Linked DNA regions of Cycloclasticus pugetii PS-1. The protein of the gene in region 1 interacts with the protein of each later gene in a pairwise test. Links are inferred from orthologs where the notes say so. Each region holds a gene or a part of one and is shown on either strand. Other genes may lie near its edges.

Evidence for each region.
Region 2: the proteins of CYCPU_RS0103270 (region 1) and lepA interact in binary tests that used the Escherichia coli proteins (3 or more experiments, as listed by UniProt). The link is inferred for Cycloclasticus pugetii PS-1 from one-to-one orthologs.

Annotation. Positions count from the first base shown.
Region 1 is NZ_ARVU01000001.1:661,316-665,463, reverse strand. Bases 330-3,328 are described here. They hold CYCPU_RS0103270 (zinc transporter ZntB), read right to left. Parts: upstream 2,317-3,328; coding sequence 1,342-2,316; downstream 330-1,341. Other genes in these bases: CYCPU_RS0103265 (mechanosensitive ion channel domain-containing protein), read right to left, coding at 2,306-3,328; rimK (30S ribosomal protein S6--L-glutamate ligase), read left to right, coding at 330-1,116. Also shown: more of rimK, read left to right, coding at 1-329; more of CYCPU_RS0103265, read right to left, coding at 3,329-4,148. UniProt on the Escherichia coli protein: Zinc transporter. Acts as a Zn(2+):proton symporter, which likely mediates zinc ion uptake. Purified ZntB reconstituted in liposomes also binds and transports Cd(2+), Ni(2+) and Co(2+).
Region 2 is NZ_ARVU01000001.1:1,109,262-1,113,373, reverse strand. The notes cover bases 492-3,454. They hold lepA (translation elongation factor 4), read right to left. Parts: upstream 2,893-3,454; coding sequence 1,090-2,892; downstream 492-1,089. Other genes in these bases: CYCPU_RS0105370 (DegQ family serine endoprotease), read right to left, coding at 3,018-3,454; lepB (signal peptidase I), read right to left, coding at 492-1,090. Also shown: CYCPU_RS0105385 (DUF4845 domain-containing protein), read right to left, coding at 1-290; more of lepB, read right to left, coding at 317-491; more of CYCPU_RS0105370, read right to left, coding at 3,455-4,112. UniProt on the Escherichia coli protein: Required for accurate and efficient protein synthesis under certain stress conditions. May act as a fidelity factor of the translation reaction, by catalyzing a one-codon backward translocation of tRNAs on improperly translocated ribosomes.

The DNA of each region.
Region 1 (4,148 bases):
ATTAAGGTGGAAAGCGAAACATGGGAAGTAGAACTCACCTTAGCAAACCGTGATTCAATGGGCTATCGTATGTTGTTAGGTCGTGAAGCGATGAAAGGACGAATCTTGGTAGACCCTGAGCTAAGCCTATGCCTCAACGAGCCGTCAAAAGAACAGCTTTACGATTGGTATGGCCAGCCTCAAAAAAACAAAAGTGGGCTAAAAATAGGCTTACTTGCCAGTAACCCCGACCTTTATAGCAACATGCGCCTTATGGAAGCCGCTGAGGAACGTGGCCATGAAATGGTGTTTTTAAACATCAAATATTGCTATATGAAAGTCGATGAACAAGCACCTGAAGTCCATTATCGAGGCGGTAAAATCCTCAATGACTTAGATGCCGTTGTCACACGTATAAGACCTAGCATGACCTTTTATGGCTGCGCCTTGGCTCGCCAATTTGAAAGCATGGGCATTTATACCGTCAATTCATCATCCGCTATTAGCCAATCAAGAGATAAGTTATTTTCGCTTCAACTGATGTTAAAAAGTGGCATTGGTATCCCCACAACAGGTTTTGCACACTCGCCAATGGATACCAGCGACTTGATAGAAATGGTTGGCGGAGCGCCATTGATTGTAAAACTATTAGAAGGCACTCAAGGCCGAGGTGTTGTATTAGCTGAAACTAAAAAAGCCGCCGAAAGTGTTATCAATGCCTTCAAAGCACTGCATGCAAACTTGCTAGTTCAAGAGTTTATTAAAGAAGCAGACGGGAAAGATTTACGCTGTTTTGTCATTGATGGCAAAGTAGTTGCCTCAATTCAACGAACTGCTGCTCCTGGCGAATTTAGAGCCAACATTCATCAAGGTGGTAGCGCTTCTGTGGTTAAAATAACACCCGAAGAACGTCGTTTAGCAACGCTTTCGGCAAAAGTATTAGGGCTTAAAGTTGCTGGCGTTGATATTATACGTTCGAGTAAAGGTCCTCTGCTTTTAGAAGTTAATTCATCTCCAGGTTTAGAAGGTATTGAGTCTGCCACCGGTAAAGATATAGCCGGGCATATTATTGCGTCTATTGAAAAGAGGCTTAAGTGGGAAAGACCCGTTAGTTCTAGCGTTTTAGAAACACTTTAACCACCTGCGCGCTATTAACTAAAAAGAGCAAAATTTAGCCCTTGCATGCGCTCCCCCTGTCTAACGGTATGCAGAGATTATTTTTATAAACACTCAGCGGTTTTAGCCCCTTACCCCCTCTCTTATAAGACGCCATGAATGGTTTGCTGGTTCAGTTAAGGCCAGCAAACTATCCGCTAAACGCTTAGCCGATAGTCACTATCGCATACCTTTAAAAACCGCTTATTAAAACCATTTTAATTTTTTAAACAACCAGACCTGAGCTAAGATAATTAGCGCCAATATGCCCATAAAGATCCAAAAAGCAGCTTCATTATTTGCCCCTGGTATACCGCCAACATTAATCCCTAACAGCCCAGTCAAGAAACCTAGGGGCAAAAATATAGCCGCAACAACCGAGAGCATATACATATTTTTATTCAGCCGATCAGAAAGACCGGTGACCAGCTCATCTTTAACAATTTGAGCCCTCTCACGAATCGTATCCAAATCTTCAACATACCTTATTACGCGGTCTAATGACTCTTGCAAGCGGCGTTTATGCATTTGCTCCAACCACGACTGATCAGAGACACGAAGGCTTGAAATCACGTCTCTTTGAGGGGCAATATAACGTTTAAACATAATGGCGTCTTTACGAATAGAGGTGATTTCCTGTCGCTCATTTGTGTCAGGGTTTTCCATAACACTTTCTTCAACCTCGTCTAACTTCTCATCTATTTCAGAAAAAATAGGTTCCATTCGCTCAAATAAACCAGCGATTAGCATGGTCACAAAATCGCCACTATTTTTTGGCCCTTTCCCCGCTTTCAGTTTCCCTTGAATATCGATGGCAGCTCTTAGTTTTCGACGCCGTAGGCTGATAATATTATCTTTATCAACCCATAAACGTATCGACACCATATCATTCGGCTCAGCGCCAGGGTTTAAATTTACCCCGCGTAAAATAAGCAACGCGCCATAGTCAAATTCAAGAATTCTAGGTCTTGTTTCATCTGCACATAAGGCATCAACAACTAAGTGATCTAAATGCGGAAACTCTTTTTCAAGCAAACGGCGGCTTTCTGGGTGCTCTGCTTCTAAATGAATCCAAACCTTGGATTCACTACTAATGGTTTGTTGTATCTGTGACTCTTCGAGTAAGGTACTCGAGCCGTCGCCATTCAACTTACAAGCGTAAAGGATATGACTATTTTCCATCAAACACTCCCTCTAATCCAGGTGCTGTACGAATGTGTAAGTCTCTTTGTGGGAAAGAAATTTCCACCCCTGCCTCTTTAAACACTTCCCAAATATCAAAGCGCACTTGGCTTGAAATTGGAAAAATTTCTTGGATATTACTAATAAAGAAACGTATTTCAAATATCAATGCGCTATCTGCAAAGTCCTTAAAAAGAACTGTTGGTTTTGGGGTTTTTAAGACGTCTTTATTTTCCGTAATCATGTCCATTAGAAGATCTCGAACTTGTTGTGGGTCCGAGGAGTATGACACGCCAACATTCACAATCACACGACCTACTCTATCTGCATGCGTCCAATTTTTAACAGACGATGAAATGAGCTCAGCATTTGGCACAATAATCGATGTTCGGTCAAAGGTTTCAACAACTGTGGCACGCACGCTGATTTTCTTTACAATCCCTTCACCTGAATTGGTAATCAGCCAATCCCCTACTTTTATGGGCCGTTCAAACAGCAAAATAAGGCCTGAAACAAAGTTACTCACGATACTTTGCAAACCAAAACCAATGCCAACAGACAGCGCACCGGCTATCAACGCCAAATTCGTTAGATCAAATCCAACCGCTGATATACTCGCCATTAGCGCAATAATCAGCCCAACATAACCTAACACCTGTGTTATTGACTGACGAACACTCGTATCCATGTTCGTTTTAGGCAAAATCTTTTGATCCAAAATACGCTGAATAACACGTGTGATGAACAGCAAGGTTAGAAAGACAAGTAAACCAACCCCAATATTTGAAATTGAGATGGTCATATTGCCAACTTTAAAGCCAAAAAATGCCTGCTTTATCGTCTCTTGAATATATTGCCATTCGGTGCCAAAAATACCGGCAACAAAAGGTAAACAGATAAAGAACAAAATAAGATCCAATGATAGGCATAACCAGAAGTAAATAACCTGCTCTGAGTCTTCCCCTATGTTGTCTTGAGAAAAGCGTTTATCTAAGCGATAAAAGTATGGACGAATAACCGCTCTTATAACGAGAATAGACGCTAATAATGAAAAAATAAGAACAAAACCTTCGAAGATATAACGGCTAAGAGCTGCATAGCCAAATACATTAAATACAATGATGGAGAGGCTAATCGTTAGAAAAACAACAAATATCTTGCGTGGGAAAAAGTAGTCTTTAGTCTCTTTTGGCCCTATCAATACAAACAAAGAAAACAGGCCTAATATAAACGCAAAAGTTAAGCTCACAATATAACTTTGGACAACTGCCAGCTCTATGGGCACCCCGATAATTTTTCCACTTTCAAGAAGCAATGTATCGACAGCAAACAGCAGTGCCACCACACAGATTAAATAACGCAAATGTGAACGAATAAGAGCCGCTTTCAAAAACCGCCCTGTCATCAAATACACAGCGAACAAAAACCCCGTAAGCATTAATACCTTTTGTATTAACAAGTGATTAGCCTCGGTAACAATGCCTTGGCTAATAAATAGTTGATAAATGAAAAGCAGCCCTAGCCCTATCGCTAAAAATGGCAAAACTAACGACGCTGAAACCAATGGAAACACATGTTCCCGCCCAGCATTTTGTAATTTTATAGTTAACCTTTTTTTTGATACTAACGTGGCGAAAAGGAAAACGACCAAAAGAATACAGCCCGATATGACACTCAACGACCGCAGAGTTTTATCGTAAAAAATACCTTTGTAATTTGAAAATTGAGCATAAAAAGGCTCTTCTGCTGTTTTCCATAAAGTAGTATTAAATACTGCCATTTGCCGCTCAAAAAGCCCATCTAAAAATAATGTGCGTCTTAACGAAGTGATT
Region 2 (4,112 bases), 450 kb from region 1 along the record:
TCAACTTTCATCGTAATGTCGCTAAGAGAACGGTTGATTTTGGCGTTTTTGGCGTTAATACTGTTCACCTGATTCATATCCAGTTTTTTCTGAAACAAGCCCCTTATCTGCCCAACACTCATTTTACTTAAGTCTTGATCCATCTCGATCGCTTCCATTGCCTTTTTAACAGCAAGGTGTTCCATATAAACAGGGAATACCTTCAAAACACTTAATGTAATAATGCCTATTAAGCCGAAAACTAAAATTAACCCGACAAGAGTAAACCCTTTTTGCTTTGATGAATTCATACCATATTTCCTTTTTATAATTAATCCTACTGTATTATTGAACCTAATCTTGACCAATCGACACCTTTATTATCAGCATCCCAGTTCATCCAAATCATAAACGCTTTACCGACTATATTTTCTTCAGGGACCGTACCCCAGTATCGACTATCATTACTGTTATCACGGTTATCTCCCATCATGAAGTAATGTCCATCAGGCACTATTATTTCACCTTCAACTGACGGACGTTGTTGCATAATAAGTATCTCGTGTTCTTTCGCTTGTAGTTGCTCATGCTGCAATAAGGCACCTGTCATATTCTCCCCTTGGCCAACACCTTTGTACAGACCTAAGGGTTTTTGTATTATTTTCTCACCATTAATAAAAATATGTTTATCGAAATAGCCGACTTTATCACCAGGTAAGGCAATCACGCGTTTAATGTAATCTAATGAGGGGTTTTGGGGGTAACGAAAAACCATAATGTCACCTCGTTCTGGCTTTCCGATATCAATTATTTTTGTATCAACAACAGGCAACCGTATGCCGTAGGAAAACTTGTTAACCAAAATAAAGTCACCTATTAGTAATGTTGGCATCATCGAGCTGGAGGGGATTCTAAATGGCTCTACAATAAACGAGCGCAAAACCAAAACGAATAAAAGCACTGGGAAAAATGATTTTGAATACTCAACAATCAGTGGCTCTTTACGGGCGGTTTGGCTTTTTTTCAACCGTTTTATAAGCCAATAAATAGCGGCAATAAACCCAGTTATAAAGGTGGCGAGTGTTAGTGCGGCAGAAAAGTCAAAATGCATTAGTCACTTCCTAGTTTAAGCACCGCAAGAAAGGCATCTTGTGGAATATCAACATTACCAACTTGTTTCATACGTTTTTTCCCGGCTTTTTGCTTTTCTAATAGTTTACGTTTACGAGAAACATCACCACCATAGCATTTAGCCGTCACATTTTTTCTAAGTGCTTTGACTGAGGAGCGTGCAATAATTTTCGCACCAATAGCGGCTTGAATGGCAATTTCAAACATCTGCCTTGGAATAAGGTCTTTCATTTTTTCAACCAACTCGCGGCCACGCCCTTGGCTAATATCTCGATGTACAATTAGGGATAAGGCATCGACCCTGTCGCCATTAATAAGCACGTCCAATTTTACTAAGGGCTCAGCTTGAAAACGTCTAAACTCATATTCAAACGATGCATATCCGCGACTAACAGATTTTAAACGATCAAAAAAGTCTAATACCACTTCACTCATAGGTATCTCATAGCTTAATGACACTTGTTTGCCCATGTATTGCATTTTTGTTTGTACGCCACGTTTATCAATACATAACGTAATCACATTTCCTAAATACTCTTGAGGAACCAGTATATGGGCTTCAATTATCGGCTCACGAATTTCAGCAATTGTTGAAATATCAGGCAGCTTTGCTGGGTTATCTACCTCAATAATATCGCCGTTATGTAATAGCACTTCATAAACAACCGTTGGTGCGGTAGTTATTAGGTCCAAGTCATATTCACGTTCAAGACGTTCTTGAATGATTTCCATATGCAGCATACCTAAGAAACCACAGCGAAACCCAAAACCCAGTGCATCAGACGTTTCTGGTTCATAATTTAAAGAGGCATCATTAAGCTTTAATTTATTTAATGCTTCTCGAAGGTTCTCATAATCATTAGAACTTGAAGGGAACAAGCCGGCAAACACACGTGCTTGAACCTTTTTAAAACCCGGCAATGAGTTTTCCGCAGGCTGGCTCGAAAAGGTGATCGTGTCACCAACTGGAGCCCCATAAATATCTTTAATGCCAGCAACCATAAACCCCACATCACCAGGGTACAGTGCATCAAGCACCTCCCTTTTGGGCGTAAAAACACCAACTTGATCGACTAAATGAATATTATTTGAAGACATCATTTTGATTTTCTGTTTCTTTTTTATCGTGCCATTAACAACACGAATCAAAGAGACAACACCCAGGTAATTATCAAACCAAGAATCAATAATTAACGCTTGTAAAGGGGCATCAGGATCCCCCTTAGGCGCAGGCACATTCTTTACAATATCTTCTAAAACCAATTCAACACCCAATCCAGTTTTAGCACTAATTTGAGGCGCATCAATTGCTTCAATACCTATAATTTCTTCTACTTCTTCTGCAACACGTTCAGGCTCTGCAGAGGGTAAATCTATCTTATTTAGTACCGGTAGAACTTCTAGCCCTAAATCAATAGCGGTATAACAATTCGCTACACTTTGCGCCTCAACTCCTTGCGCGGCATCAACCACCAATAAAGCTCCTTCACAGGCTGCTAAAGAACGTGATACTTCATATGAAAAGTCTACATGACCAGGTGTATCAATAAAATTCAATCGATAGGTTATTCCATCGTTTGCTTTGTAATGCAAGGTAACACTTTGCGCTTTAATGGTAATACCACGTTCACGTTCAATATCCATTGAATCAAGGACTTGCTCCTCCATTTCACGTTCACTCAAACCTCCACATATATGGATTAAGCGATCTGCAAGAGTAGATTTCCCATGATCAATATGGGCAATGATAGAAAAATTTCTTGTTAAGCTAATATCAGGCACGTTTTTACTCGTCAATCGGGGTCATAGACCGTAAATGTAGGCTAAATCGTATATAAATCATCCGATTCACATAGTTAAAAACGCCTCAAAAGAGGCGTTTAATTTTATAGCGTGTATTGTACCTATTATTTTTTCAATGCGAGGAAAATTGGGTTCCCTTGTCGATTTATTAACACAGAAATAAACTTTCCTTCTTTTATTTTAGAAGCCAACTTTTTCATGTGCTGGGTATTTTTAACTGACTGGCCATCAAGTTGCATAATAATATCACCGGCACGAATACCCGCATTTGATGCATTCCCATTATCAACAGAGGCAACAAGAACACCGTATTGCTTAATTCCTAGCTCATCACGCATCTGTTTTGTTAAGTTTTTTATAGACATGCCAAGAATACTATTACCCTTTGACTCAATTACATCGGTAGCTGATGCTTGTTCATCTTCTGGTAAATTTTCTAGCGTGACCGTAAGCACTTTAGTTTTCTTATTGCGAATAACGGTTACTCGAGCCTTATTTTTGATATTAGCGGCACCTACTAAAGGAGGTAAAGAGGATGAGCGACTTATACTTTCACCGTTAAAACTTATGATAACGTCGCCGACTTGAATGCCTGCTTTTTCTGCTGGGCTATCAGGAACAATTTGAGCCACTAAGGCACCTTGAGGTTTATCCATCTCAAAGGATTCTGCTAGTTCACGAGTAACATCCTGAATACGAACACCTAGCCAGCCGCGAATAACATGACCAGATTCCTTCAATTGGTTACTTACATTTAGCGCAACATCAATCGGAATTGCAAATGATAAACCCATAAAGCCACCAGAGCGACTATAAATTTGTGAGTTGATACCAACCACTTCGCCCTCTAGATTAAATAAGGGGCCACCAGAATTGCCGGGGTTAATCGCGACATCCGTTTGAATAAAAGGCACGTAATTCTCTTTAGGTAAACTTCGACCCTTAGCACTAACAATTCCCGCCGTCACTGAGCTATCAAAACCAAAGGGTGAGCCTATCGCAAATACCCACTCCCCTACTTTAAGTGATTTAGATGAACCTAATTTCACAACAGGGAGGTCTTTAGCATCTACTTTTAGTAACGCAACGTCGGTACGCTCATCACTACCAATCAATTCGGCTTTAAGCTCTCTACGGTCCTGAAGCCTAACGAAAATCTCATCTGCATTTTTAACAACATGGTGATTGGTTAACAAAAA